Streptomyces hawaiiensis: one gene and its partners. The protein of the gene in region 2 interacts with the protein of the main gene of each other region in a pairwise test. Links are inferred from orthologs where the notes say so. Each region holds a gene or a part of one and is shown on either strand. Other genes may lie near its edges.

What was found.
Region 1: the proteins of ftsZ (region 2) and CEB94_RS13905 interact in binary tests that used the Escherichia coli proteins (3 or more experiments, as listed by UniProt). The link is inferred for Streptomyces hawaiiensis from one-to-one orthologs.
Region 3: the proteins of ftsZ (region 2) and rlmN interact in binary tests that used the Escherichia coli proteins (3 or more experiments, as listed by UniProt). The link is inferred for Streptomyces hawaiiensis from one-to-one orthologs.

Annotation. Positions count from the first base shown.
Region 1 is NZ_CP021978.1:3,010,177-3,019,945, forward strand. Bases 6,937-9,720 are described here. They hold CEB94_RS13905 (rod shape-determining protein), read right to left. Parts: upstream 8,947-9,720; coding sequence 7,927-8,946; downstream 6,937-7,926. Other genes in these bases: mreC (rod shape-determining protein MreC), read right to left, coding at 6,937-7,782; ndk (nucleoside-diphosphate kinase), read right to left, coding at 9,222-9,635; CEB94_RS13915 (DUF4233 domain-containing protein), read right to left, coding at 9,705-9,720. In the rest of the region: CEB94_RS13875 (TIGR03960 family B12-binding radical SAM protein), read right to left, coding at 1-907; CEB94_RS13880 (CYTH and CHAD domain-containing protein), read right to left, coding at 995-2,500; rod shape-determining protein RodA, read right to left, coding at 2,556-3,758; mrdA (penicillin-binding protein 2), read right to left, coding at 3,755-5,998; rod shape-determining protein MreD, read right to left, coding at 6,147-6,821; more of mreC, read right to left, coding at 6,835-6,936; more of CEB94_RS13915, read right to left, coding at 9,721-9,769. UniProt on the Escherichia coli protein: Forms membrane-associated dynamic filaments that are essential for cell shape determination. Acts by regulating cell wall synthesis and cell elongation, and thus cell shape.
Region 2 is NZ_CP021978.1:2,405,282-2,415,126, forward strand. The notes cover bases 6,986-9,845. They hold ftsZ (cell division protein FtsZ), read right to left. Parts: upstream 9,083-9,845; coding sequence 7,889-9,082; downstream 6,986-7,888. Other genes in these bases: CEB94_RS11135 (YggS family pyridoxal phosphate-dependent enzyme), read right to left, coding at 6,986-7,140; pgeF (peptidoglycan editing factor PgeF), read right to left, coding at 7,147-7,878; CEB94_RS11150 (cell division protein FtsQ/DivIB), read right to left, coding at 9,371-9,845. Outside these bases: CEB94_RS11110 (TraR/DksA family transcriptional regulator), read right to left, coding at 1-117; ileS (isoleucine--tRNA ligase), read left to right, coding at 731-3,889; CEB94_RS11120 (DivIVA domain-containing protein), read right to left, coding at 4,096-5,241; CEB94_RS11125 (YggT family protein), read right to left, coding at 5,295-5,579; CEB94_RS11130 (cell division protein SepF), read right to left, coding at 5,650-6,291; more of CEB94_RS11135, read right to left, coding at 6,421-6,985. UniProt on the Escherichia coli protein: Essential cell division protein that forms a contractile ring structure (Z ring) at the future cell division site. The regulation of the ring assembly controls the timing and the location of cell division.
Region 3 is NZ_CP021978.1:6,285,415-6,295,367, reverse strand. What follows is about bases 3,545-6,512. They hold rlmN (dual-specificity RNA methyltransferase RlmN), read right to left. Parts: upstream 5,598-6,512; coding sequence 4,491-5,597; downstream 3,545-4,490. Other genes in these bases: CEB94_RS29160 (acyl-CoA thioester hydrolase/BAAT C-terminal domain-containing protein), read right to left, coding at 6,412-6,512; CEB94_RS29165 (hypothetical protein), read right to left, coding at 5,766-6,311; CEB94_RS29175 (thiamine ABC transporter substrate-binding protein), read right to left, coding at 3,545-4,220. In the rest of the region: CEB94_RS29190 (maleylpyruvate isomerase family mycothiol-dependent enzyme), read right to left, coding at 1-498; CEB94_RS29185 (ABC transporter ATP-binding protein), read right to left, coding at 524-1,543; CEB94_RS29180 (ABC transporter permease), read right to left, coding at 1,543-3,144; more of CEB94_RS29175, read right to left, coding at 3,183-3,544; more of CEB94_RS29160, read right to left, coding at 6,513-7,266; CEB94_RS29155 (SRPBCC family protein), read right to left, coding at 7,329-7,778; CEB94_RS29150 (phosphatidate cytidylyltransferase), read right to left, coding at 7,898-9,049; frr (ribosome recycling factor), read right to left, coding at 9,049-9,606; pyrH (UMP kinase), read right to left, coding at 9,773-9,953.

The DNA of each region.
Region 1 (9,769 bases), 600 kb from region 2 along the record:
CGCCGATGCCCGTGATGGAGCGCTCGCGCACCGGGCGCGTGATCATGCCGGCCTGGCAGAAACGGCAGCCGCGGGTGCAGCCGCGGAAGATCTCCACCGACATGCGCTCGTGCACCGTCTCGGCCAGCGGGACGAGCGGCTGCTTGGGGTACGGCCACTCGTCGAGGTCCATGACGGTGTGCTTGGAGACCCGCCACGGGACCCCGCTGCGCTTCGGCACGACACGGGCGATACGGCCGTCCGGCAGGTACTCGACGTCGTAGAAGCCGGGGACGTACACCCCACCCGTCTTGGCCAGGCGGAAGAGGAGCTCCTCGCGGCCTCCGGGGCGGCCCTCCGCCTTCCAGGCGCGGACGATCGCGGTGATCTCCAGGACCGCCTGTTCGCCGTCGCCGATCACGGCGCAGTCGATGAAGTCGGCGATCGGTTCGGGGTTGAACGCCGCGTGGCCGCCGGCCAGGACGATCGGGTCGTCCAGGCCGCGGTCCTTGGCCTCCAGGGGGATGCCGGCGAGGTCGAGGGCGGCCAGCATGTTCGTGTAGCCCAGCTCCGTGGAGAAGGACAGGCCGAACACGTCGAAGGCCTTGACGGGCCGGTGGCTGTCCACCGTGAACTGCGGGACGTGGTGCTCCCGCATGAGTTCCTCGAGGTCGGGCCAGACGCTGTAGGTGCGCTCGGCGAGGACGCCCTGCTGCTCGTTGAGCACCTCGTAGAGGATCATGACGCCCTGGTTGGGCAGACCGACCTCGTAGGCGTCCGGGTACATGAGCGCCCAGCGGACGTCACAGGAGTCCCAGTCCTTGACCGTGGAGTTGAGCTCTCCGCCGACGTACTGGATCGGCTTCTGCACATGCGGGAGCAGAGCTTCGAGCTGCGGGAAGACCGACGCAGCGACTTCGGCAGGCATGTCGCGCACCTTCGTGAGCTGGACTGAACTGACAGGGGTGACCATCCAGACTAACGCGATCGCGGGGAGCCTCCGTACGCCGCAAGGTCACAGGCCCGCCGCACCGTCCTTGATCCCGTCCCAGAATCCGGGCAGTTCGGCCTCCACGCGCACCGCGCGCTGCTCCTCGCGCTCATGGAGGACGCCGTAGGTGAAGGCGCTCTCCCCCGCCGCGTGGGCGACCGCCGACAGCTCCCGCAGGGCCTGCCGGGCCATCACACTGTCCTGGTGTTCGCCGAGCAGGTTCTGCAGGGCCTTCATGGACTTGACCATGGTCCTGGCCGGCTTGCCGAGGACGGGTTCGGCCGCCTCCGCCGCGTAGCGGGTGCGCTTGGCCTTCTTGCGGGCCTCGTGCAGCGCGACGTCCCGGTCGGTGCCGGGCTCCAGGTCGGCCGCCTGCCCGATCAGGGCGGAGACCTTGCGGAAGTCCTTCCGCACGGCCTTGGCGATCGGCTGGTGGGGCTCCTTGCCGGCGGCCTTCAGCAGCGGCGGGTCGGCGATCAGCGCGTCCACGGTGTCGAGCAGGGTCAGGTAGCGGCGGGAGTCCAGGACGCCGAGGAGGCGGCCGCGGGCCCCGCTGTGCTCGGCGCTGGACCACGAGCGCAGGCGCTCCGCGAGCGGGCCGCGGACCAGGCCGTCGGGTGCCTCGTCGACGGCCGCGGTCAGCCGGTCGGTCAGCACCTCGCGGTCCCGGTCCAGGCCCAGCTCGCCGGCGAGCCACTTCAGCTCCTCGCCGATGGGGTCGGTGACGGTCCGGTCGAGGATCTTGCCGAACGACTTGAAGGTGCTGCGCAGCCGGCGGGTGGCCACGCGCATGCTGTGCACGGAGTCCTCGACGTCCCGGCGGACGGCGGGGTCGAGCTCGACGATCGCGTCCCGCTGGGTGCGCACGTAGGCGAGCACATGGTCGCCGGCGGTCACCGGTTCCCGGGCGGGTGCGGAGGCGCGCCGCTTCTTCGGGGCCGTCTCCTCGAGGGCGCGGGCCAGCTTCGACGACGACGCCGAGGGCCGTACGCCCGCTTTGCGCAGCCGCTTCTCCACCTTGTCGAGCAGGGCCGGGTCTCCCCCGTCGGCCAGCTCCACCTCCACCTCGGTCCACTGCGCCTGACCGCCGCGGCCCGTGAGCCGTTCGGCGTGCACCGTGTCCACGCTCACCTCGGCGAGCAGCCGGCCGTCGGCGTCGAGCAGGTGGCGTACGTCGCGGTCGGAGCGCAACCGGACCATCGGTAGCAGCTCGCTGTCGCGGACCCGGGAGCGGACCAGCGCGGCCAGGTCGTCGGGGAGGGTGTCGGAGAGGGGGGCGTGGATCTCGTCGCGGACGTGCGGAGCGATCGGGAACTTCAGGTGCCAGCCCGCGTCGGAACCGCCTGTGCGGCGGCGCAGGGTGACGGACGACGCGGCGAGGCGTTCGTCGCCGGTGTCGTGGTAGGTGGCGTCGAGGTGGGCCACGCCCTTGTCGACCACGGCCGCGACCCCGGCGACTCCGGTCAGGTCGGGGAGTCCGCTGTCCGCCGACTCGTACTTCCGCTCGATCTCGCGCTTGCTGTCCGCCATGAACCGAATCTAGTCGGCCGGGGCGCGGGGCGGCAGAGGGCCACCCCGCGCGGTGTCATGCCGACATCGGCCGCTGCACCCGGATCGACTGCAGCAACCCCACCGCTATCCACACGGCGAACATCGATGATCCACCGTATGACACGAAGGGCAGCGGCAGGCCGGTGACCGGCATGATGCCGAGTGTCATGCCGACGTTCTCGAAGGTCTGGAAGGCGAACCAGGCGACGATGCCCGCGGCCACGATCGTGCCGTACAGGTCCGGGGTCTCCCGGGCGATGCGGCAGGCCCGCCACAGGAGGATGCCGAGCAGCACGATGATCAGGCCGCCGCCGAGGAAGCCCAGTTCCTCCCCCGCCACGGTGAAGACGAAGTCCGTCTGCTGTTCGGGCACGAACTGGCCGGTGGTCTGCGAGCCGTGGAAGAGGCCGGAGCCGGTCAGGCCGCCCGAACCGATGGCGATACGGGCCTGGTTGGTGTTGTAGCCGACGCCGGCCGGGTCGAGTGCGGGGTTGGCGAAGGCGGCGAAGCGGGCGATCTGGTAGTCGTCGAGCACCCCGAGCTGCCAGACGGTGACCGCGCCGAGGGTGCCCGCGCCGAGCAGGCCGAACACCCATCGGTTGGACGCCCCGGAGGCCAGCAGCACGCCGAGCACGATGATGACCATCACCATGACCGACCCGAGGTCGGGCATCAGCATCACGATCAGCATGGGCACGGCGGCAAGCCCCAGCGCCTGCACGACCGTGCGGTGGTCGGGGTACTGCTTGTCGCCGGCGTCGACCCGGGCCGCCAGCAGCATCGCCATGCCCAGGATGATCGTGACCTTGACGAACTCCGAGGGCTGGAGCGAGAAGCCGCCGGGCAGCTTGATCCAGGAGTGGGCGCCGTTGATGGTGGAGCCGAGGGGGGTCAGCACCAGCAGGATCAGCAGCAGCGAGAAGCCGTAGAGGACGGGCACGGCCGTGCGCAGGGTGCGGTGGCCGAGCCAGATGGTGGCGGCCATCAGGGCGAGGCCGATGCCGGTGTTCAGCAGGTGCCGGACGAGGAAGTAGTACGGGTCGCCCTGGTTGAGCTCCGTGCGGTTGCGGGTCGCCGAGTAGACGAGGAGCGTGCCGAGCAGCGACAGGGCCAGCGCCGACAGCAGGATGGGCCAGTCGAGCCGCCGCGCCACCGAGTCACGGGCCAGCAGCCGCGTCCAGCCGGAGCGCTCGGGCCCGTAGCCGGAGACCTGGAAGCTGTTCACACCGCCGGTCATGCTGGCAACCTCCGGCTTCCCCGGCGGCGTCGCCTTCGGGTGTCACGGTTCTCGGGTGTCGGCGGGGGCGCCGTCGCCGGCTGGAGCGGGTCGGCCGGGGCGTTCGGGTCCTTCTTGTCGGCCTTCTGGTCCTTGGCGGGGTCTTTGGAGACCTTCGGGGAGGCGATGGTGCCGTCCGTCTTGACCTTCGGCAGGGCCTTCTGCGGGGTCGGCAGCAGGGCCTTCTTGGGGTTGATGTCGCCGTCCTCGGAGACGCCGTACAGCGCGTTGTAGATGTTGCGGACGGCGGGGCCCGAGGCGCCGGAGCCCGTACCGCCCTGGGAGATCGTCATGACGATCGAGTAGTCCTTGGTGTACGTGGCGAACCAGGAGGTCGTCTGCTTGCCGTAGACCTCCGCCGTGCCCGTCTTGGCGTGCATCGGGATCTTGTCCTGCGGCCAGCCGCCGAACCTCCAGGCGGCCGTACCGCGGGTGGCGACTCCCGCGAGGGCTTCGTCTATTTCGTCGCGCGTCTTCTGCGTCATCGGCAGCTTGCCGTGCGACTCGGGCTTGATCGGCGTGACGGTCTTGCCGTCGGCGCTGATGACGGCCTTGCCGACGGAGGGGTTGTAGAGGGTGCCGCCGTTGGAGATGGCCCCGTAGATGGTGGCCATCTGGATGGGCGTGACGAGCGTGTCGCCCTGGCCGATGGAGTAGTTGACGGAGTCACCGGCGCGCATGCGGTTGCCTTCGAGGCAGTTCTCGTAGGCGATCTTCTCGGCGTAGCTGCCGTTGCGCTTGCCGGTGCGGCACCAGGCGTCCTTGTTGGCCTTCCAGTAGTCCAGTTTCCACTGGCGGTCGGGGACGCGGCCGGTGACCTCGTTGGGCAGGTCGATGCCGGTTTCCTTGCCGAGGCCGAACTGGTGGGCGGTCTTGTAGAACCAGTCGCCCGGGTTCTTCTTCGGCTTGGTGCCGCCGTCGCGCTTCCACTCCTCGTGGGAGAGCCGGTAGAAGACCGTGTCGCAGGAGACCTCCAGGGCGCGGCCGAGGCTGATGGGGCCGTATCCCTTGGACTCGAAGTTCTTGAAGACCTGACCGCCGATCGAGTACGAGCTGGAGCACTGGTACGGGCCGTTGAAGGAGTAGCCCGCGTTGACCGCGGCGGCCGTCGGGACGACCTTGAAGATGGAGCCGGGTGCCGACTGGCCCTGGATGGCGCGGTTGAGCAGCGGGTAGTTGGAGCTCTTGCCGGTGAGCCGCGCGTAGTCCTTGGCGGAGATGCCGCCCACCCAGGCGTTCGGGTCGTACGTGGGGTTCGAGGCCATGGCGACGACGCGGCCGGTCCTGGCCTCCATCACCACGACGGCGCCGGAGTCGGCCTTGTAGTTGGTGCCGGTGTTCCGGTCGTGCTGCTTGCGGGCTTCCTTCATCGCCTCGTGCAGCTGGTACTCGGCGATCCGCTGGACGCGGGAGTCGATGCTGGTGACGAGGTTGTCGCCGGGGTGGGCCGGGTCGGCCTCGGCCTGCCCGATGACCCGGCCGAGGTTGTCGACCTCGTAGCGGGTGACGCCGGCCTTGCCGCGCAGCGCCTTGTCGTACTGGCGCTCCAGGCCGGAGCGGCCGACCTGGTCGGAGCGCAGATACGGCGAGTTGGTGTTCTGCGCCTTCTTGATCTCCTCGTCGGTGACCGGTGAGAGGTAGCCGAGGACCTGGGCGGTGTTGGCCTTGCCGGGGCTCGGGTAGCGGCGCACGGCCTCCGGCTCGGCGGTGATGCCGGGGAAGTCCTCGGCGCGCTCGCGGATCTGGAGGGCCTGCTTGGCGGTGGCCTCGTCGGTGATGGGGATGGGCTGGTACGGCGAGCCGTTCCAGCAGGGCTGCGGCGTCTTGGCGTCGCACAGCCGGACCTTCTCCTGGACTTCCTTGGTCGTCATGCCCAGGACTTTGGCGAGCTTGGCGAGGACTTCCTTGCCGTCGTCCTTCATCTTCAGCAGGTCGGTGCGGGAGGCGGAGACCACCAGCCGTGTCTCGTTGTCCGCGAGGGCCACGCCGCGGGCGTCCAGGATCGAGCCGCGGACGGCGGGCTGGACGACCTGCTGGACGTGGTTCCCCGACGCTTCCTTGGCGTATGCGGCGCCCTCGCGGATCTGGAGGTACCAGAGGCGTCCGCCGAGGGTGAGCAGGAGGGACAGGACGAGGACCTGGATGACGACGAGCCGGATCTGGACCCGTGAGTTCCTGCCGGTCTCGGGGATGTTGGTCACTGCGGCTGCCTCCCCCTCTCGGTGCGCGTACGGATGTGCGGGTCCGCAGGTGCGTCCGGGTACGCATGTGCGGATACGAGTGATGAACGACCGGCCCACGAGCCGGCGTTCCTACGGGACCGACCCGTTCGGGTGAACTTCCCCGCGTTCACAGCCGCTTGACCCCCTTGATGCGTCCGGCACGTGCCATCCGCGCCCGGGCCGCCTTCACCCGCAGCCCGTTGCGCTGGCTGCCGATCTTCAGTCCGGTGCCGCCGGAGAGCCAGCCGGAGGAGATGTCCGTGGCCCTGGCCGCGGCCGAGGTCGACTCGGCGAGCGGGTCGTTCTCGGCACGCCGGGCCAGGGCCATGATCCCCGGCACGACGAACGGGGCGAGCAGCAGGTCGTACAGGGCGGCCGTGAACAGCAGACTGCCGAGGCCCACATGGCGGGCGGCGGTGTCCCCGACGAGGGCGCCGACCCCGGCGTACATCAGGGTGGAGCCGACCGCGGCGGCGACCACGACGGCCATGGGGCCGGTCGCGGACTTCAGCTGGCCCGTCTCTGGTTTCACCAGGCCCGCGAGGTAGCCGATGACGCACAGCACGAGGGCGTAGCGCCCCGCGGCGTGGTCGGCGGGCGGGGCCAGGTCGGCGAGCAGACCCGCGCCGAAACCGACGAGGGCGCCGCCCACGTGCCCGTACACCAGCGCGAGGCCGAGCACGGTGAGCAGCAGCAGGTCGGGCACGGCGCCCGGCAGGTGGAGGCGGGCGAGGACGCTCACCTGGATCACCAGGGCGACGACGACCAGGGCGGAGGAGAGCAGGATCCGGTTGACGCGCATGGGGTGACAGCTCCTACTGCTCTTGCTGGTTCTGGCCGTCCACGGGGGCCTCGGCGGACGGCGTCACGGTCACCGTCACCGTCGGCCTCGGGGTGGGCTTGGGCTTGGGCGGGAGCACCGTGTCACGCGGGTCCTTCTTCGGCGCCTCGACGACGACACCGACGATGTCGAGCTTGGTGAAGGCGGTGTACGGCGTGACGTAGAGCGTGCGGGTCAGGCCGCCGCCGGAGGGGTCCACGCGGGAGACCACGCCGACGGGCACGCCGGGTACGAACGGCCGGTCGGCCTGGGAGCCGAAGGTGACCAGGCGGTCGCCCTTCTTCACCTCCGCCTTGCCGTTGAGGAGTTCCACGCGCAGCGGGCGGTCGCCCTGTCCGGAGGCGAAGCCGAGCTCGTCGCCGGACTCCATGCGGGTGCCGACCGTGAAGTCGGGGTCGCTGGCCAGCAGGACCGTGGCGGTGTTGGGGCCGACGGTGGTGACGCGGCCGACGAGCCCGTCCCCGTTCAGGACGGTCATGTCGCGTGTGATGCCGTCCTTGGCGCCGACGTCGATGGTGATGGTCCAGGAGAAGCCCTGCGCGGCTCCGATGGCGATGACCTCGGCACCCTTGATGCCGTACTGGCCCTGGCCGGCGATCTTCAGCATCTTGTCGAGCTGCTTGAGGCGGCTGCGGCTGCGGTCGTCGCTGCCGAGCCGCGCCTTCAGGGCCGCGTTCTCCTCTTCCAGCACGGCGAGCCGGTCGTGCCGCTCCCCGGAGTCGCGGATGGCGGAGACCGCGTTGCCGACCGGGTCGACCGCGGCCGAAACCCCGCTCTCGATCGGGCCGAAGACGGTTGCCGCGGCCTGCCGGGCACCGTCGACGGGCGAGTCCTCCCCGCCGCGGATGTCCACCGTGATCAGCGCGAACGCGACGGCGATCAGCAGCACCAGGAGCAGCCGGCTCTCTCGTGTGTCCCTCACGTGCGGCGGCCGTGCCCTTCCTCATAGGAATTCGGGAAGCCCCAGGGAAACCCGAGGGGCTGCTATGTGGGAGCTTATGCAGCTGTATCAACGATCCGCCGTACGAGAGGAGATCGTCCCGTACGGCGGAATCGAAGAGTTATGTCATCTGCGCGGTTGGGCGTCCAGCACCTGCTGGAGCGCCTCGAACTCCTCGACGCACTTTCCGGACCCGAGCGCCACACTGTCGAGGGGGTCCTCGGCGATGTGGATCGGCATGCCGGTCTCCCGGCGCAGCCGCTCGTCGAGGCCCCGCAGCAGCGCTCCGCCGCCGGTCAGAACGATTCCTCGGTCCATGATGTCGCCGGACAGCTCCGGCGGACACTTGTCGAGGGTCGTCTTGACGGCGTCGACGATCGCGTTGACCGGCTCCTCGATCGCCTTGCGGACTTCGGCGGCGGAGATGACCACGGTCTTCGGCAGCCCGGAGACCAGGTCCCGGCCGCGGATTTCGGTGTGCTCGTCGGAGTCGAGGTCGTACGCCGAACCGATCGTGATCTTGATCTGCTCGGCCGTGCGCTCACCCAGGAGGAGGGAGTACTCCTTCTTGATGTGCTGGATGATCGCGTTGTCCAGTTCGTCGCCCGCGACACGGATGGACTGGGCGGTGACGATGCCGCCGAGGGAGATGACCGCGACCTCCGTGGTGCCGCCGCCGATGTCGACCACCATGTTGCCCGTGGCCTCGTGGACCGGCAGGCCGGAGCCGATGGCCGCGGCCATGGGCTCCTCGATGATGTGCACCTGACGGGCGCCGGCCTGGGACGACGCCTCGATGACGGCGCGGCGCTCGACGCCCGTGATGCCCGAGGGCACACAGACGACGACCCGCGGACGAGCCAGATACCGCCGCTTGTGGATCTTCAGGATGAAGTAGCGGAGCATCCGCTCGGTGATCTCGAAGTCGGCGATCACGCCGTCCTTCAGCGGACGAACGGCAACGATGTTGCCGGGCGTGCGCCCGATCATCTTCTTCGCTTCGGCACCGACCGCGAGGATGCCACCGGTGTTGGTGTTGATCGCCACGACGGACGGCTCATTGAGTACGATCCCGCGACCCCTGACGTACACCAGCGTGTTGGCGGTCCCGAGGTCGACAGCCATGTCACGGCCGATGAACGACATTGAGTTCCCCATCAGGATTCGTCTGGCCTTCCCACTAGCTTTTGAGGGCTTATCAGGTAGGCAAAGGTGGGTGCTGTGACGTGAAGGCTTCCATCGTAGACGCGCCTTCGCGAACACTGCGGGAGGGTCTCCGCCATTGTCAGCAGATGCCGTCCGCATTCGCTTCTGGAGACGGGCGTTCGGGGACCATCGTTCCCTCGATCGCCACGCATATGCCGCAAAGTCCGGGGGCCTGGGCCCCCGGGCCTGCCGTATGTGCTGGTGGGGTGCGGACGCTACGCCCGGCCGGGGAAGAAAATCTTCACCTCGCGCTCGGCGGACTCCTCGGAGTCGGAGGCGTGGATCAGGTTCTCCCGGACGATCACACCGAAGTCGCCGCGGATGGAGCCGGGCGCCGCGGCGATCGGGTCGGTCGGGCCGGCGAGTGCGCGCACGCCCTCGATGACCCGCTCACCCTCGACGATCATCGCAACGACCGGCCCGGAAGCCATGAACTCCACCAGCGGCTCGTAGAAGGGCTTGCCCTTGTGCTCGCCGTAGTGCTGCTCCAGCGTGTCCTGGTCCAGCGTGCGCAACTCCAGCGCGGTGATCGTCCAGCCCGCCTTGCGCTCGATGCGGCTGATGATCTCGCCGGTCAGACCACGACGGACGGCGTCGGGCTTGAGGAGGACGAGGGTGCGCTGGCTCACGACGGGCTCCTTGTGCGTACGTAAAGGTTTTGCGGTGGGACGAGATTACCCGGCGTGTCGGGGCGCTTGTTACGCAGCGTCAGGTGTGGAGGAGCTCGCCTGGGCCGCGAATCTCGCCTTGGCCTCGTCCACCT
Region 2 (9,845 bases):
CCCCGCCGAGCCCCCCTGCGCTGACTTCTTCCCGCCCACGTCCTTGGCCGCACCGCCGGAGGCCTCCGAGGACCTGCCGGACGCCGGCTGCTGTACGGCGGTCTTCTTCGCCACCATGGCCGCGGCCCCTTCACATATTGTGATCTTGCTCGCGCATCGTGCTGGGACGATAAATCGACTCGAGTCCCGCGGCAACGGGGCACACCGCCCGATTCGCCCGCCTCGCGCACGCCGCGCGGCGAACCTGCATCCGTTGTGCCCAGCTCCCCGCCCGGTAATCCGCCAGGCGAGACGTCCCAGGATCCGAACACCCATACCACCCCATTCGGGTCACCAAACCCATTTCGCACCCCACCCGCCACCTCACCCCCGACCGCCCCGAAAACCGGTCGGCCGCCATCCGCGCGGCGCCGTACACTGGGCGGAGCGAAAAGCGTGGATGGGGACGAGTAGCGGCGTACGCAGCCCAGAGCGACCCGGGGACGGTGGAAGCCCGGGGGCGAGCGCGACGTGAAGATCACCCCGGAGCCGCCGGAAGAACACCGGAGCCAGCGAGCGACGGCCAGTAGACCCGGCATCGCGACCCCAATGAGGGGGCTCGTCGGCGCACACCCCGTGCCGGAGGGCCAAGGAGGGTGGTACCGCGGGAGCGCGCCGAAGGCGGCGCAGGCAGACCTAGCTCTCGTCCCTCCGGACGGAAGGCAGCAAGTCCGCCGGAGGAAGCCCGCTGATGACATCGCCGACGTATCGCCAGGTACCCGCCCAGGTCGACCTGCCCGCCCTCGAGCACGCCGTGCTCGACTTCTGGCGCGAGCAGAAGATCTTCGCCAAGAGCCTGGAGCAGTCCGAGGGCCGCCCCGAGTGGGTGTTCTACGAGGGCCCGCCCACCGCCAACGGCATGCCCGGTGCCCACCACATCGAGGCGCGCGTCTTCAAGGACGTCTTCCCCCGCTTCCGCACCATGCGCGGCTACCACGTGGCCCGCAAGGCCGGCTGGGACTGCCACGGCCTCCCCGTGGAGCTCGCCGTCGAGAAGGAGCTCGGCTTCTCCGGCAAGCAGGACATCGAGGCGTACGGCATCGCCGAGTTCAACGCGAAGTGCCGTGAGTCGGTGACCCGGCACACGGACGCCTTCGAAGAGCTCACGACCCGCATGGGCTACTGGACCGACCTGAACGACCCGTACCGCACGATGGACCCCGAGTACATCGAGTCGGTCTGGTGGTCGCTGAAGGAGATCTTCAACAAGGGCCTGCTGGTCCAGGACCACCGCGTCGCCCCCTGGTGCCCCCGCTGCGGCACGGGCCTGTCGGACCACGAGCTGGCGCAGGGCTACGAGACGGTCGTCGACCCCTCGGTCTTCGTCCGCTTCCCGCTCACCTCCGGCCCGCTGGCCGGCGAGGCCGCGCTCCTGGTGTGGACGACGACCCCTTGGACCCTGGTGTCCAACACCGCCGTCGCCGCCCACCCCGAGGTCGCCTACGTCGTCGCGACGAACGGCGAGGAGAAGCTGGTCGTCGCCGAGCCGCTCCTCGCCAAGGCCCTCGGCGAGGGCTGGGAGCCCACCGGCCAGTCCTTCACGGGCGCCGAGATGGAGCGCTGGACGTACCAGCGGCCTTTCGAGCTGGTGGAGTTCCCCGAGGCGGCCCACTTCGTGGTCAACGCCGAGTACGTCACGACCGAGGACGGCACGGGTCTGGTCCACCAGTCCCCCGCCTTCGGTGAGGACGACCTCAAGGTCTGCCGCTCCTACGGCCTCCCCGTCGTGAACCCGGTCCGCCCGGACGGCACCTTCGAGGAGGACGTCCCGCTCGTCGGCGGCGTCTTCTTCAAGAAGGCCGACGAGAAGCTCACCGAGGACCTCGACAGCCGCGGCCTGCTCTTCAAGCACATCCCCTACGAGCACAGCTACCCGCACTGCTGGCGCTGCCACACCGCGCTGCTCTACTACGCGCAGCCCTCCTGGTACATCCGCACCACGGCGCTCAAGGACCGCCTCCTCGCGGAGAACGAGGGCACCAACTGGTTCCCGGAGACGGTCAAGAACGGCCGCTACGGGGACTGGCTGAACAACAACATCGACTGGGCGCTGTCCCGCAACCGCTACTGGGGCACGCCGCTGCCGATCTGGCGCTGCGAGGACGACCACCTCACCTGCGCCGGCTCCCTCGCCGAGCTGACCGAGCTGACCGGCACGGACCAGTCGGCCCTGGACCCGCACCGCCCGTTCATCGACGACGTCACGTTCGCCTGCCCGCAGGGCGGCTGCGGGAAGACGGCCACGCGCGTGCCCGAGGTGATCGACGCCTGGTACGACTCGGGGTCGATGCCGTTCGCGCAGTGGGGCTACCCGTACAAGAACAAGGAGCTGTTCGAGGCCCGCTACCCGGCGCAGTTCATCTGCGAGGCCATCGACCAGACCCGCGGCTGGTTCTACACGCTGATGGCGGTCGGCACGCTCGTCTTCGACAAGTCCTCGTACGAGAACGTCGTCTGCCTCGGCCACATCCTCGCCGAGGACGGCCGCAAGATGTCCAAGCACCTGGGCAACACCCTGGAGCCGATCCCGCTCATGGACCGGCACGGCGCCGACGCGGTCCGCTGGTTCATGGCGGCCGGCGGCTCCCCGTGGGCGGCCCGCCGCGTGGGCCACGGCACGATCCAGGAGGTCGTCCGCAAGACGCTCCTGACGTACTGGAACACGGTCGCCTTCCAGGCCCTGTACGCCCGTACGTCGAACTGGGCCCCCTCCGGGGCCGACCCGGCCCCGGCCGACCGCCCGGTCCTGGACCGCTGGCTGCTGTCCGAACTGCACGCGCTCACCGACCAGGTCACCCAGGCGCTGGACGCCTACGACACCCAGCGCGCCGGCAAGCTGCTGTCCGCGTTCGTCGACGACCTGTCCAACTGGTACGTGCGCCGCTCCCGTCGCCGCTTCTGGCAGGGCGACAAGGCGGCCCTGCGCACGCTGCACGAGGTCGTCGAGACGGTCACGCAGCTGATGTCCCCGCTGACCCCGTTCATCACCGAGCGGGTGTGGCAGGACCTGATCGTCCCGGTCACCCCGGGCGCTGTGGAGTCGGTCCATCTGTCGTCCTGGCCGGAGGCGGACCTCACCGCCATCGACCCGGAGCTGTCGAAGCAGATGGTGCTGGTGCGCCGGCTGGTGGAGCTCGGCCGTGCCACGCGCGCGGAGTCGGGCGTCAAGACGCGTCAGCCGCTCTCCCGCGCGCTGATCGCGGCGACGGGCTTCGAGACGCTGGACTCCGAACTGCGCACGCAGATCACGGAGGAGCTGAACGTCGAGTCCCTGGCGACGCTGAGCGAGGTCGGCGGCAGCCTGGTCGACACCACGGCGAAGGCCAACTTCCGTGCGCTGGGCAAGCGGTTCGGCAAGCGCGTCCAGGACGTCGCCAAGGCCGTCGCCAACGCGGACGCGGCCGCCCTGTCCCTGGCCCTGCGCGAGGGCACGGCGTCGGTCGAGGTCGACGGCGAGACCATCACGCTGGCTCCCGACGAGGTCATCATCACGGAGACCCCGCGCGAGGGCTGGTCGGTGGCCTCCGACTCGGGCGCGACGGTCGCTCTGGACCTGGAGATCACGGAGGAGCTTCGCCGTGCGGGCCTGGCCCGTGACGCGATCCGCCTGATCCAGGAGGCCCGCAAGAACAGCGGCCTCGACGTGGCCGACCGCATCGCGCTGCGCTGGACCGCCACGGACCAGGCGACAGTAGAGGCCCTGACCGACCACGCCGGCCTGATCGCCGACGAGGTCCTGGCGACGGCCTTCCTGAATGAGCACAGCGCCCAGGGCGAGGCTGACGGCACCTACGGCGAGCCCTTCACCGACGAGGGACTGTCCCTGACGTTCCGCCTGCGCAAGGCGTAACCCTCAGGCCGAAGGCCCGGACCCGCCAAAGATCTTGGCGGGTCCGGGCCTTCGGCGTTGCGTGCGCACGAACGCGATTGCGTACGCACGAACGTGAGGACGCAGACACGAACGCGCGCGGCAAAAGGGCGAGGCCCCGGGTAGGAACCCGGGGCCTCGCCCTGAACGCTGCCGACGTCTATGCCGTACTACTGGCCATCAGGCCGTCAGTTGTCATCCTCGTCGATCAGGAAGCCCCGCATCGGCGAGGGCGCCTGACCCATCGGGGACGGGCCCTGCGGACGTACCGGCGCCATCGGCTGGGTCATGGCCGGAGACATCTGCTGCTGGCCGCCGCCGTAGGACGGAGCGGACTGGGACGGGTTGCCGCCCATCGTCTGGTTGCCGCCGTAGGACGGGGCGCTCGCGCCGGCCGGAGCCATGGAAGGCGCCGGGGACGGCGGGAGGGACGCGGTCGCCGGAGTGCGCGGCGGGGCCAGCGAGTCGTCGGCCTGGGTCTCCAGCTGACGCAGCTGCGACTCCAGGTACGACTTCAGGCGCGTGCGGTACTCGCGCTCGAAGCCGCGCAGGTCCTCGACCTTGCGCTCCAGCGTGGCGCGGGCGGACTCCAGGGAGCCCATCGCGACGCGGTGCTTCTCCTGCGCGTCCCGCTCCAGGGCGTCGGCCTTGGCACGGGCGTCACGCTCCAGACCCTCGGCACGCGAACGGGCCTCGCCGACGATCTTGTTGGCCTCGGAACGGGCCTCCGCGATCGCCTGGTCGGCGGTCTGCTGGGCCAGCGAGAGGACACGGGCGGCGCTGTCGCCACCGGGACCTTGCTGACCGGGGCCGCCCATCGGACCGCCCATGGGGCCGGGGCCGCCCATCGGGCCGCCCATCTGCTGCTGCATTTGCTGCTGCATCGGGGGCTGGCCCATCGGACCCGGACCCTGACCCATCGGGCCGGGACCCTGAGGTCCACCCTGACCGCCGGGACCGGCGGGCAGCTGCGGGGCACCGCTCGGCAGCTGGGGCGGACCACCCATGGGGCCACCCATCTGCTGCTGCGGCGGGCCCGATATGCCGGCGGGTACGGGACCACCAGGACCGCGCATGCCCTGCTGCTGCTGTTGTTGCTGCTGTTGCTGCTGATCCTGCTGCTCCGGAGGCTTGCGCATGTTCTGCTGGTTCTGCGCAGCAGCGCGCGTGGCCGCGGCCAGTTTGGCGCGCAGGTCCTCGTTCTCACGGAGCAGGCGGGTCAGTTCGGCTTCGACCTCATCGAGGAAGGCATCGACCTCGTCCTCGTCATAGCCTTCTCGGAGGCGGACGGTCGTGAACTGCTTGTTCCGCACGTCCTCGGGGGTCAACGGCATCTCTTCACCTCAACGTAGTCGTCGGCATTCGGCAAGACCGTAGTTCACATCGCTCACAGCCGACTCACGATCGAGATCAGGATGTAGACGATGATCATCAGTACGAAGAAGGACAGGTCGAGCGCCACGCCCCCGAGACGCAGCGGCGGAATGAACCGCCGCAGAAGCTTGAGCGGTGGATCAGTGACAGTGTAGGTGGCCTCCAGAACGACCACCATCGCCTTGCCGGGTTGCCATGAGCGGGCGAACTGGAAGACGTAGTCCATGACCAACCGGAAGATGAGCACGATGAGGAAGCACATCAGCGCGATGTAGACGACATCCAAAACCACGCTCATGATCTCTTGCTTCCCTCTCCCCTGTGCCCTGCTGTGTCGTGCTGTCTACTGCTGTTTCCGGTGGTGCGTCTCAGCTCTGGTTGAAGAACCCGCCCTCTGCGATGCGGGCCTTGTCCTCCGCCGTGACATCGACGTTAGCAGGCGACAACAGGAACACCTTCTGCGTCACCCGCTCGATGCTGCCGTGAAGACCAAACACCAAACCGGCCGCAAAGTCGACAAGTCGCTTCGCATCTGTGTCGTCCATCTCAGTCAGATTCATGATCACCGGGGTGCCTTCACGGAAGTGTTCCCCGATGGTACGGGCCTCGTTGTAGGTCCGTGGGTGAAGCGTGGTGATCCGGTAAGGCTCTCGTTCGGACACGACCTTGGGCATGATCACCGGTGCGTTCTTCTCCAGACTTGCGCGTTCTTGTGTGATGGATGCCACGGGCGCGATGCGCGCCGGGCGGCTGGATTCCGCGGGGAGCGAAGCGGAGCGGGCGGCCGGTTCGCGAGGCGCGGGCGCCTGTACGACTCGTACCTCTTCGTCCCTTTGGGACAGATGTGAGACGTGCGGCTGGTGGGACGGCTCGTGCCGTCGGTGGTCCCGCTCGGGCTCCGGGTCCAGTTCGGGTTCGAAGTCGTCGTCGGGGTCGAATCCGCGGCCGTCGTACCCATCGTCCTCCACGAGGCCGAGGTAGACCGCCATCTTGCGCATCGCGCCGGCCATGCTCTGAGTCCTCCGCTCTGTGGTGGATCGGCTGACGACTGCCAAGTGCCCGCGATCCACGAGGTCCTTGAATCCGCCTTTCGGCGGCAATGACCATATTTTCTGCTGTGGTCCGACTTCTTGGCGACGTTACCCGAGCCTGGGGCGGACTCCGAGTACCGCACTGCCGACGCGCACATGTGTCGCTCCGGCCGTCACGGCCTGTTCGAGGTCCGTACTCATCCCTGCCGAGACCATGGTGGCAGCCGGATGACTCCGGCGCAGGTCGGTCGACAAATCCATCAACCGCTCGAAGGCCGCCTGTTCGCGTCCCGCGTACTCCCCGGTGAGCGGCGCCACGGTCATCAGTCCGTCGAGCCGGAGCCCCGGGGCCCCGGCCACGAGGTCGGCCAACTCCCCGATTCCGCCAGGGCCGGTCCCTCCGCGCTCGCCCCGGCCGCTCGCACCGGCGTCCAGTGCGACCTGGAGCAGGCATCCCAGTTCGCGCCCGGCCCGGACGGCTTCCTTCGACAGGGCGGTGACGAGCTTGGACCGGTCGACGGACTGCACGAAATCCGCGTAACCGGCCACGGATCGCACCTTGTTGGTCTGGAGTTGACCGACAAAATGCCAAGTAAGGGGCAGATCCGCGCAGGCGGCGGCTTTCGGGGCCGCGTCCTGGTCGCGGTTCTCGGCGACGTGCCGCACGCCGAGTTCCGCGAGGATCCGCACATCGCTCGCGGGGTAGGTCTTGGTGACCACGATCAGGGTCACCTCGTCGCGGGCGCGCCCCGCGGCGGCGCACGCGTCGGCGATGCGCCGTTCCACCTTCGCCAGATTCGCGGCGAGTTCGTTCTTACGGTCCGTCATGCCCTATCAGTCCAGCCACACATAACCCGCGAGCCGACCGGTGGTGCGGTCGCGGCGGTACGAGAAGTGATCGCGCGACTCCAGCGTGCACACCGGCGACTGCTCCCGGTCGCACACCCCGAGCCGCTCCAGCTGGGCGTGCACTCCGGCGCTCACGTCGACCGCCGGTGTGCCCCAACCCGTCTCGGCGTACGCCGCCGGCTCGATGGCGGACACCTCGGCGCGCATCGCCTCGGGCACTTCGTAACACCGGCCGCAGACGGTGGGGCCGGTGTGGGCGACGATCCGGGTGGGCTCGGCGCCCAGTTCCGTCATCGCGCGTAGCGCGGCCGGGACGACTCCGGCGATCATGCCGGGCCGGCCCGCGTGGGCCGCGGCGGCGATCCCGGCGACGGGGTCGGCGAGCAGCACCGGCACGCAGTCGGCGGTGAGTACGGCGAGGGCGAGCCCCCGGCGGGCGGTGACGATCGCGTCGACCGGCGGGATCCGGGTCGAAGATCCCCAGGGTCCGTCCACCACCGCCACGTCGGCCCCGTGCACCTGGTTCATCCAGACCACCCGGTCCGGCTCGACGCCGAGGGACTGTGCGGCCAGCTCACGGTTGGTGCGTACGGCGTCGGGGTCGTCGCCGACCGCTCCGCCGAGGTTGAGCTCCTCATACGGAGCGGCGCTCACCCCGCCCCACCGGTCGGTGAAGCCGAAGTGCGCGCCGCTCGCGCTTTCGCGCTGTCCTATCACGACTGAAGGATCACTTGAGGAAGTCCGGTACGTCCAGTTCCTCGGCCGCGCTGTCCGAGTAGGTCCGCGGCGCCGGCGGGACCGGCGGGGCGACCGGGATGTCCTTGACCGGCTCCGGAGCGGGCTCCGGGTCCTCCTTCGGGGTCACGCTGCCGAGCGATCCGAAGGACGGGCGGCTCTCGGTCTGCCGTACCGGGGCCGGCTCCTCGCGCTTGGCCGAGGACGAGCCGAGGACGTTGTCCCGCTTGGCGGGCGGCTGTCCGCCGTCGAAGCCGGCGGCGATCACGGTGACCCGGACCTCGTCGCCGAGGGCGTCGTCGATCACCGCGCCGAAGATGATGTTGGCCTCGGGGTGGGCGGCCTCGCTCACCAGCTGGGCGGCCTCGTTGATCTCGAACAGACCGAGGTCGGAGCCACCGGAGATGGAGAGCAGCACACCGCGGGCGCCGTCGATGGACGCCTCCAGCAGCGGCGAGGAGATCGCCATCTCGGCGGCGGCCACCGCGCGGTCGTCGCCGCGGGCGGAGCCGATGCCCATCAGGGCCGAGCCTGCCTCGGACATGACCGACTTGACGTCGGCGAAGTCGAGGTTGATGAGGCCCGGGGTGGTGATGAGGTCGGTGATGCCCTGGACACCGGAGAGCAGGACCTGGTCGGCCGACTTGAAGGCGTCCAGCACCGAGACCTGGCGGTCCGAGATGGACAGCAGCCGGTCGTTCGGGATGACGATGAGGGTGTCGACCTCTTCGCGGAGTTCGGCGATGCCGTCCTCGGCCTGGTTCGCGCGGCGCCGTCCCTCGAAGGTGAACGGGCGCGTGACCACACCGATGGTGAGGGCACCGAGCGAGCGGGCGATGTTGGCCACGACGGGTGCGCCGCCGGTGCCGGTGCCGCCGCCTTCACCGGCCGTCACGAAGACCATGTCGGCCCCCTTGAGGACCTCCTCGATCTCCTCGCGGTGGTCCTCGGCGGCCTTGCGGCCCACGGCCGGGTTGGCTCCGGCGCCGAGTCCGCGGGTGAGTTCACGGCCGACGTCCAGCTTGACGTCGGCGTCGCTCATCAACAGAGCTTGCGCGTCGGTGTTGATGGCGATGAACTCGACGCCCTTGAGACCGACCTCGATCATCCGGTTGATGGCATTGACACCACCGCCGCCGACACCGATGACTTTGATGACTGCGAGGTAGTTCTGCGGTGCTGCCACGTCGAAGGCCTCTCGCCTCGAGTTACGTGTCGCCGAATCAGCGTGACGCCCTGCGCCCCGCGACCCGACGACTGATGCCGAATGGGACGGTCCGTATCGCCGACCCGAACCCTAACCCTGAAGTTTAGGGTTACCAGTGTGTCCGTTCCTTGGAGTCTTCTGAACAGGACACTAAGTCGACAAGTGGCGCACGTTCAACGAACACGCCGAACCTCCCGTTTTTCTTTTCACCCTATGTGATCAGCCGTAGCACTGCCCAACCAGGGTGCTGGCCTGCGCGGATGTGCGTCAACTCCCTGATGACGCGGGCGCGGTGGGGACACTCACATCGAAGTACCGCGCACCGGGCGAGGCTTTCATCAGAGCGGTGAGTGTGCGGGCCTTCGCGGCGCCCTTCTCGCCGCTTCCCCAGACGACCGTGCGCCCGTCCCTCAACTCCAGCGAGATGTCGTCGTAGGAACGGACCTTGACGGTCCGTGCGTCGCGCGCGACGGCGGCCGGAACCGCGCGGGCGACGCCGACCGCTTCGCGCACCAGCCGGGACTCGCCGAAGCGGCGCAGGCTCGCGGCGGCGGAGCTGGACCGGGAGAGCGTCAATTCCAGTGCGGGGACGCCTTTCGGGGCTTCAGAAACCGTGGCGAAGCGGACACCTTCATCGTCCACTTCGACAAACTTTCCGCCCTTTTGGACAATCAGAACCGGAGTCCGCTCCACCACTTTCAGGTCGATTCCACGGGGCCAGGAACGGACCACGTCAACCGCG
Region 3 (9,953 bases), 3.9 Mb from region 2 along the record:
CGCCACGATCTGCAGCCACTCGTCGATCGCGTCGGCGGCCACGTCGGGCGCGACCTCGTAGGGCAGCCCGGCGGCGAGCGTGGCGTCGGCGCGGTGCACGGTGATCTCGTGCGTCATCCGGCGGGCCCAGAACCCGGAGCTGAGGGTCCCCGCCCAGCCCCACACCTTCGCGTCCGGCCCGGCCGCCCGCAGCGCGGCGACGACCTGGTCGCCGGTCTCCGCCAGCCACGCGTCCAGGACGGCGGCCTCACCCCGGCCCTCGGGCCCTTCGACACCCGGCACCTGCTCCTCGGGCACCTCCTCCTGGGCCCGGGTCCGCACCATGAGCTCCACCCAGCGCAGGGCGCCGCCCATGTGCCGGACCAGGTCCTCCAGCGACCAGTCCGGACAGGTGGGCACGGTGCCGGACAGCTCGGCGCCGGAGGTCACGACCGACCTCAACAGACCGACTTGGTGGGCGATTTCGTCACAGTAGCGGTCGTGTGCGAGTAGCGTCATGTCCCGCACCCTAAGCGGGCGCCGATCAGTCGAGCACGGCGATTTCGGCCGCGTCGAACTCCACGCCGACCTCGTCCCCGACCTCCGGTGCCGCCCGCAGCGCACACGCCGCCTCCAGGCGCGGGGCGTCCTCGGGCTGGAGGCGCACGGCGACATGGGTGCCCTTGAAGGTACGCGCGGTCACCGTGCAGCGCAGACCCGCGTCGGCGGGCACCAGGCGCACTCCGGCGGGCCGCACCAGCAGGGTCCGGGTGCCCTGCGGGGCATCCTCCGGCACCGGCACCTTGCCCCACGGCGTGTCCGCGGCCTCCGTCCCGACCGTCGCCTCGACCACGTTCTCGAAGCCGAGGAAGCGGGCGACGAACGCGTCGGCGGGCCGCTGCCACACCTCGAGGGGCGTACCGGACTGGGCGATCCGCCCGTCCCGCATCACCACGACCCGGTCGGCCAGCGCGAAGGCCTCCCCCTGGTCGTGTGTCACGGCGAGCACGGTCGTGCCCAACCGGCCGAACAACTCCTTCAGTTCGACCACCAGCCGCTCCCTGAGCGACCGGTCGAGCTGCCCCAGCGGCTCGTCCAGCATCAGCAGCCGGGGGCTCGGGGCGAGGGCCCGGGCCAGCGCCACCCGCTGCTGCTCGCCGCCGGACAGCGCGGCGATCGCCCGGCGGCCCGCGCCCGGCAGCCCCACGAGGTCCAGCAACTCCTGCACCCGCTCGGCCTGTCGCCGCTTCGACTCGCCGTGCATCCGCAGCCCGAAGGCCACGTTGCCGCCCACGTCCCGCTGCGGGAACAGCTGGTGGTCCTGGAACATCAGCCCCACGCCCCGCCTGTGCGCGGGCACGCCCGCCTGGTCGCGTCCGTCGAGCACCACCTGCCCGGAGTCGAGCGGCTGCAGCCCGGCCACCGCCCGCAGCAGGGTCGACTTGCCGCTGCCGCTGGGCCCGAGCACGCACACGGTCTCGTGCTCGGCGACCTCCAGATCGACGGCGTCAAGCACCGCCCGCCCGCCGAAACGGACCGTCGCGCCCCGCAGAGCCAGCAGCATCAGAACTCCCCCGTCCGGTCCGTGCGGAGCCTCTCCAGCACCAGCAGGGCCACGGCGCACACCACCATCAGAATCGTCGAAAGGGCCATCGCCTGGCCGTAGTTGAGGTCACCGGGCCGCCCCAGCAGCCGGGCCACGGCCACCGGCAGCGTCGGCCGGTCGGGACGTGCGATGAACACCGTCGCGCCGAACTCCCCCAGGGACACGGCGAAGGCGAACCCGGCCGCGATCAGCAGCGCCCGCCGCACCATCGGCAGGTCCACCTCCCGCCACACCCGCCAGGGCGAGGCCCCGAGCACCGAGGCCGCCTCGCGCAGCCGCACGTCCACCGCCCGCAGCACGGGCAGCATGGTCCGCACCACGAACGGCACCCCGACCAGCGCCTGCGCGAGCGGCACCAGGATCCACGAGGACCTGAGGTCCAGCGGCGGCTCGTCGAGAGAGATCAGGAACCCGAAGCCGACGGTCACCGCGGACACCCCCAGCGGCAGCATCAGCAGCGCGTCGAAGCCACGCACGAACCGCCCGGCGTCCCGGCGCGTGAGCGCGACGGCGGCCAGAGCGCCGATCAGCACGGCGATGAGCGTGGCGGCGACGGCGTACGACAGGGAATTGCCGATCGCCTCGATCGGCGGGACCAGGAACACTCCCCCGTCCTCACGGGTCAGCGCCCGGTAGTAGCCGAAGCCGGGCGGGCCCAGGGACCGCTGCACCAGCACCGCCAGCGGCAGCACGAGCAGCACGGCCACGGTGACGAGCACCCCGCCCAGCAGCGCCCACTGCCCCGCGCCGCGCGGCCGGCGCGCGGTCGCGGAGGCGTCCATCAGCCGCAGCGCGGTCTCCCGCCGCCGCACGGTCCAGGCGTGCACCGCGAGGATCGCGCCCACCGCGACGAACTGGATCATGGTCAGTACGGCCGCGGTGGACAGGTCGAAGATCTCGGACGTCTGCCGGTAGATCTCCACCTCCAGGGTGGAGAAGGTGGGCCCGCCGAGAATCTGCACGACGCCGAAGGAGGTGAAGGTGAACAGGAAGACCATGAGCGCGGCGGCGGCCACGGCCGGGGCGAGGGCGGGCAGGGTGACCTGCCGCCAGGCCCTCAGCGGGGACGCGCCGAGCATCCGGGCCGCCTCCTCCTGCCGCGGGTCGAGCTGCGCCCAGAGCCCGCCGACGGTACGGACGACGACCGCGTAGTTGAAGAAGACGTGCGCGAGCAGGATCGCCCAGACGGTGGTGTCCAGCCGTACGCCCCACAGTTCGTCGAGCAGCCCGCCCCGCCCGACCAGCGCCAGGAACGCCGTACCGACGACGACCGTCGGCAGCACGAACGGGACGGTCACGACCGCCCGCAGAACCTGCTTGCCGGGGAAGTCGAAGCGCGCGAAGACGTAGGCGCCGGGGAGCGCGACGAGCAGCGTGAGCGCGGTGGAGACGAACGCCTGCCAGGTGGTGAACCACAGCACGTGCCGGACGTCGGACTGCGCCAGCACCTCCCCGATCCGCCCGAGGTGCCAGGTCCCGTCGGTCTTCAGGCCGCGCGCGACGATCGCGGCGACGGGGTAGGCGAAGAAGACCGCGAAGAACGCGACGGGCACGGCCAGCAGACCGAACCGCGCCGCCGCGCCTCGCCTGCGAGCGGCTACTTCAGTACGAGTGAGGTCCACGACTTGACCCACTGGTCACGGTGGTCGGCGATCTTCGCCGGGTCCATGGTCTCCGGGTCCTTCGCCTGCGGCCCGTACTTCACGAACTCAGTCGGCACCTGGGCGCCCTCGCGCACCGGGTACACGAACATGTTCATCGGCATGTCCTCCTGGAACCGCTGCGTGAGCAGGAAGTCCAGGAACGCCTTGCCGCCCGTGGGGTTCTTCGCGTTGCTGAGCAGCCCGGCGTACTCGACCTGCCGGAAGCAGGTGCCCTCGGCGACCCCGGTCGGTGCCGTGCTCGGCTTCGGGTCGGCGAAGACGACCTCGGCGGGCGGCGAGGAGGCGTACGACACGACGAGCGGACGGTCGCCCTTGGCCTTCTTGCCGCCGGCCGAGCCGGAGAACTCCTCGTTGTAGGCCTGCTCCCAGCCGTCGACGACCTTCACGCCGTTGGCCTTGAGCTTCTTCCAGTAGCTCTCCCACCCGTCGTCGCCGTACTGCGCGGCGGTGCCGAGCAGGAAGCCGAGGCCGGGCGAGGAGGCGGAGGCGTTCTCGGTGACGAGCAGGTTCTTGTACGCGGGCTTGACGAGATCGTCGAAGCTCTTCGGCGGCTGGATCTTGTGGTCGGCGAAGTACTTCTTGTCGTAGTTGACGCAGATGTCGCCGGTGTCCACGGGCGTGACCCGGTGCTTGTCCTGGTCGACGCGGTACTCCGCCTTGATCCGGTCGGCGCCCTTCGCCTCGTACGGCTGGAAGAGGCCGTTGTCGAGGGCGCGCGACAGCAGCGTGTTGTCGACGCCGAAGAAGACGTCGCCCTGCGGGTTGCCCTTGGTCAGGATGGCCTTGTTGACGGCCTGCCCGGCGTCGCCGTCCTTCAGGACGTCGACCTTGTAGCCGGACTGCTTCTCGAAGGCCGCGATGACGTCCTTGGACGCGGCCCACGAGTCGTGGCTGACGAGCGTCACGGTCTTGGAGTCGCCGGACCCCTGACCGCTGTCGGACGACCCGCACGCGGCGAGAGTACCGACCATGCCGAGCCCGACGACCACCGCCGTCAGCCGCTTTGCGTTGATGCTCACTGAATTCCTCCTGGAGTGACCAGGAGAAGACGCGGCCCTGCCCGGGACTTCCGAGGTCCCGGGCAGGGCGCAACAGCTCGAGTGGTGACCGATCTCCCTACCCAGAATGACCTGGGCCAGGTTCGGAGGGTCTGCGGCCGTGTGCCGCACTCTCAGCGCTGTGGCGCTCCCCTGTCGGAATATGCAGGTGTCGAATATGAAGGTGTGCTTACGACGGCCAGACTACCGTTCGGTGGCCGCGAGCTGACCACACGCCCCGTCGATCTCCTGACCACGGGTGTCCCGGATCGTCACCGGCACACCGTGGGCGGCGATGGCCTCCATGAACGCCTTCTCGTCCTCGGGCCGTGAGGCGGTCCACTTGGAGCCGGGCGTCGGGTTCAGCGGGATCAGGTTGACGTGCACCGGCCTGCCCTTGAGCATCCGGCCGAGCCGGTCACCGCGCCACGCCTGGTCGTTGATGTCCCGGATCAGCGCGTACTCGATGGACAGCCGCCGCCCGGACTTGGCGCTGTACTCGAAGCCGGCGTCCAGCACCTCGCGGACCTTCCAGCGCGTGTTCACGGGGACGAGGGTGTCGCGCAGCTCGTCGTCGGGGGCGTGCAGCGAGATGGCGAGGCGGCACTTGAAGCCCTCGTCGGAGAACCGGTGGATGGCCGGGACGAGCCCGACCGTCGAGACGGTGATGCCGCGCTGCGAGAGCCCCAGCCCGTCGGGCTCGGGGTCGGTGAGCCGCCGGATGGATCCGATGACCCGGTTGTAGTTGGCGAGCGGCTCGCCCATGCCCATGAAGACGATGTTGCTGAGCCGCGCGGGACCGCCGGGGACCTCCCCGTCCCGCAGGGCCCGCATGCCGTCCACGATCTGGTGCACGATCTCGGCGGTGGACAGATTCCGGTCGAGACCGGCCTGCCCGGTCGCGCAGAACGGGCAGTTCATCCCGCATCCGGCCTGCGAGCTGATGCACATGGTCACCCGGTCCGGGTAGCGCATCAGCACGGACTCGACGAGCGTCCCGTCGAACAGCCGCCACAGCGTCTTGCGGGTGGTGCCCTGGTCGGTGGACAGATGCCGCACGACGGTCATCAGCTCGGGCAGCAACGCCTCCTGCAGCCGCCCCCGGGCACCGGCCGGAATATCGGTCCACTGCTCCGGATCATGCGCGTACCGCGCGAAGTAGTGCTGCGAGAGCTGCTTGGCACGAAACGGCTTCTCCCCGACAGCGGCTACGGCCTCCTTGCGCTCGGCAGGAGTGAGATCGGCGAGATGCCGCGGCGGCTTCTTGGCTCCGCGGGGGGCTACGAAAGTGAGTTCTCCGGGTGCAGGCATAACCCTCCCAGTGTCGCAGATCAACTCGGGGAGCCCAGGCCGGAGAGGGGTGGGGGTGGTCACCTGTGGGTGCCGACTGTCAGCGTTGGTCGGTCTCGGACGGCCCAGGGGGCTCGCGGTCGCGATCACCGCTTTACGAGTTCGAGCCGGTCCCTAAGCGGACAACTCTCAGGTGTCCGCGCCGTTGGTGGTCGGCAGGAGTGCGGCCAATTCGGCGTCGTCCGGGCGGTGGGCCGCCTCGGCTGCCTTACGCAGAACTGCGCGGTCGACCTTGTCCACATCAGCGATTAGACGAATCACCACGCCGTCGTCGGGCACCGCGTATTCGTGGCTGTCACCGGCCTTGCGGTACCAGGCGTCGCCGTCGTGCTCACAGGTGACCTGCTTCTCTGACACCTCGCCCAGCGGCTGCTTGGGGCAGCTCTCCGCCGTCATCGTGCCATGCCCCACGAAGAGGCCGAACTTGGTGGCACCCTTCTCGGACCGATACGCGGCAACGAACTCGTCGTTGTACTCGCCAACCGACTCCTGGAACACGGTGTAGCCGGAGACCTTGGTGACATAGACGAGTTCCGGCGCGACCCCCCAGTCTCCCGCGGCGGCGTCAAGGTCGGCGCTGTCGGCGGCCGTACCGCCGCTCTTGTCCGCGTCGCATCCTGTAAGGAGAACGGGCAACAAGAGAAGGGGGAGCAGCGCACGCGCGGGTCGCATCATGCGCACATCCTTTCGCATGGGCATGCCACAGGCACAGCACTTTCTGGATTCCCTCAGATCCCGACCAGGCCGGTCACGGCACAGCCGACCTGGTGCGCGATCAACCACCGCCGAGCAGATCGAGGATGTGGGGCCACGCCGCCTCGCCCAGGAGCGCGTCGGCTTCAGCTGTGCCCCCGTACTCGAAGTGCCCGGACGCCGGCGCCGGGCTCTCGCCAGGAAGGCGTGGTCGGTGGCCGGCGTCGTCACGGGCGATCAGACGCACGGTCGCCCCGGTCGAGCGCCGGCGCCGAGCCAGCTGCCGAGCGAAGGGCAGCGACGGCCACATCGCGTCGTCGCCGCCTGCGACCAGGAGCAGATCGGCTCTGGCCGCTTCCACGGGGATCTCCGTCGGCGGAAGCGAGTGAGCGAAGGTCCGCTCGCTCAGTTCGTACCATCCGCGGATGGCCACGGGGCCGCTGTCCGGCTCCGCGGGAATCCAGGAATCGTCCATCGGGACGAACGGCAGCGGCCGCTCCCGCCACGTCCAGGACGAGCGGTACGGGCGGTGCGCTCCGTCGCGGCCCCGGCCGACGTTGCACCAGACCCGCGAGGTGGGTGACAGCGCAAGGGCCACGTCCACGCGCGGATCGTGCACCGCCGTGAGCAAGGCCGCTTCAGCGCCCTTGGAGGTGCCGAGGATTCCGATGCGTCGCGCTCCGCCCCGGCGAAGGAATTCGACGGCGGTGGTGAAGGTCTCCAGGGGAACCTCGCAGATTCCCGGGGGCTGCCCAGGCCCGCCGAACCAGCGGATCGCCAACGCTGTGAAGCCCTGCTGAGCAAAGAGGCGCGCGCGCTCACGTTCGACGCGCCCGCTGGATCCCCCAAGAACCAGGACGCCGACGTCGCTGCCGCGGGCTGGAGCGGCCAGAACACCTTCCCAAGGACCGGCCGGTTCGCGCTCGGTTATGTCCACGTGCCCCCTGTCGTCCTCACGGCTGGACCCCCCGTCGTCGGCACCGCAGGGGAGGCTACGCCCTACTCGCCCGTGTGCTCCAGCCGGTCCTTGAGGAGCTGCTCGTTGCGCGGGAGTTCCTTGCGGACCTGGGGGCGTACGACGAGGGGGACCATGACCTTGCCCATGCCGTGGCCCTCGAAGTCGATGTCGATCGTGACGTGGGAGCGGCGGCCCTCGTCATAGGGTTCGACCTCGCCGTGCACCTGCGCCCGCACCGGGCCGTCGACGCCGCGCATGCCCCAGCTGTGCGGCGGGTCGTACTCGGTGACCTCCATGGTCATCGGCATCACGCGGCGGCCGATGTGCCGGGTCACCCGGACCTTGCTGCCGACGCCGACGGGCCCTTCGTCGAGGCGCTCCGCGGACACGGCGCTCAGCTGCCACTCCGGCATGCGCGGAGCGTCCATGACGTACTGGTAGACCTCCTCGGGACGGCGGTCGACGTCGATGCTCTCTCGGATGATGGCCATGATGACCTCCTTTGGGAGATACATCTGAATCGTCCCACCTCAGGCCCCCGGACGTCTCCCCGAGACGTCAGCGAGCTCCCGCCCAGCCGGACGGGAGCTCGCTGACGAAGACGACCTGTTCAGCCGGAGCCGACGAAGAGCACGAGCAGCAGCCACACCACAGGAGCCGTGGGCAGCAGCGAGTCGAGCCGGTCCATGATGCCGCCGTGGCCCGGCAGCAGCGTGCCCATGTCCTTGATGCCGAGGTCCCGCTTGATCATGGACTCGCCGAGGTCGCCGAGCGTGGCCGTGACCGCGACCGCGAGGCCCAGCACCAGGCCCTGCCACCAGGCGCCGTCGTCGATGAGGAACTGCATGCACAGTGCCCCCGCGACCATGGCGAACGAGACCGCCCCGAGCAGGCCCTCGCGGGTCTTGCCGGGGCTGATGCGGGGGGCGAGCTTGTGCCGGCCGAACCGCCAGCCGACGGCGTAGGCCCCGGTGTCGCTGACGACCGTGAGCAGCAGGAAGGTGAGCACCCGCTGCGGTCCGTCGTCCGCGGTCAGCATCATCGCGACGAAGGTCGCCAGGAACGGCACGTAGAACGCCGCGAAGACGCCCGCGGTGACGTCCCTCAGGTAGCCCTCAGGCGGTTCCGTCATGCGCCAGACCAGGACGGCCAGCGCCGTGAGCGCCATGGCCACCCACGCGCCCTCGGCGCCCCGCACGTACCCGGCGACGACCATCGCGGCACCGCCGAGCGCGAGCGGCACGAGGGGCGCCCGGATGCCCTTGCGTTCCTCCAGCCGCTTGGTCAGCTCCCACAGGCCCACCACCACGGCCACCGCGACGACACCGACGAACACGGCCTTGACGACGAACAGCGACGCGACGATCACCGCACCGAGCCCGACACCGACCCCTATCGCGGCACTCAGGTCGCGACCCGCGCTCTTCTTCGGCGGCTTGGGCGCCGGCTGCGAGGGGTCGGGCATGGGCTCCGGATTCGTGTCGTTTCGGACCGGGGCGCCGCTCGGCCGAGCAGCCCCCCGGTCGTCATCCTGGTTTCCGCCGAATTCGGTCACGTCGGGCACGATGGGCATGGGGCGAGTCTGAGGCGCTTCATACGCATCGTATGCGGGACCCGCCGGAGCGGCCCCCGGGACGTGACCCTGGCCGGGGCTGTGGACCTGCCCGTGGCCGGGGCTCTGCACGTGCCCGTGGCCGTGCCCTTGGTCGGTGGGCCCCCAGTACCCGGCCTGTGGCGGCGCCCCCCAGGAAGAGTCGTTCATCAGACCTCGAGCAGCTCCGCTTCCTTGTGCTTCAGGAGCTCGTCCACCTGTGCGACGTACTTCGCGGTGGTGTCGTCGAGCTCCTTCTCCGCACGGCGGCCCTCGTCCTCGCCGACCTCGCCGTCCTTGATCAGCTTGTCGATGGCGTCCTTGGCCTTGCGGCGCACGGAGCGGATGGAGACCTTGGCGTCCTCACCCTTGCTCTTGGCGACCTTGATGTACTCGCGGCGGCGCTCCTCGGTCAGCTCGGGGAACACCACCCGGATGATGTTGCCGTCGTTGCTCGGGTTGACGCCCAGGTCGGAGTCGCGGATGGCCTGCTCGATGTTGCGCAGGGCCGTCTTGTCGAACGGGGTCACCACCGCCATGCGCGGCTCCGGCACGGAGAACGAAGCCAGCTGGTTGATCGGCGTCGGCGCGCCGTAGTAGTCGGCCACGATCTTGTTGAACATCGCCGGGTGCGCACGGCCGGTGCGGATCGCGGCGAAGTCCTCCTTGGCGACCACGACGGCCTTCTCCATCTTCTCCTCGGCCTCGAGGAGGGTCTCTTCGATCACCACTTGCTCCTGCGTGTCTTGAGTAGGCCCGGCTGCGGTTCCATGTGGGGCGGCGGCCGGCTGCGTCGCGTCTTCTTCCTGCACGGTTCCCGACCGACAGGACATTGTCCATCCCCCGGCCCGGCTCCGTCCCGTCCGTCCCCCGGACGGGGTTGTACCCGGGGTGTCAGTCCCGGCTGCCGGGGTCCCCCACCAGCGTGCCGATCTTCTCACCCTTGACGGCACGTCCGATGTTGCCCTCCGCCAGCAGCTCGAAGACCACGATCGGGAGCTTGTTGTCGCGGCACAGCGTCACGGCCGTGGCGTCGGCGACCTTCAGATCGCGCGTGATGACCTCGCCGTAGCCG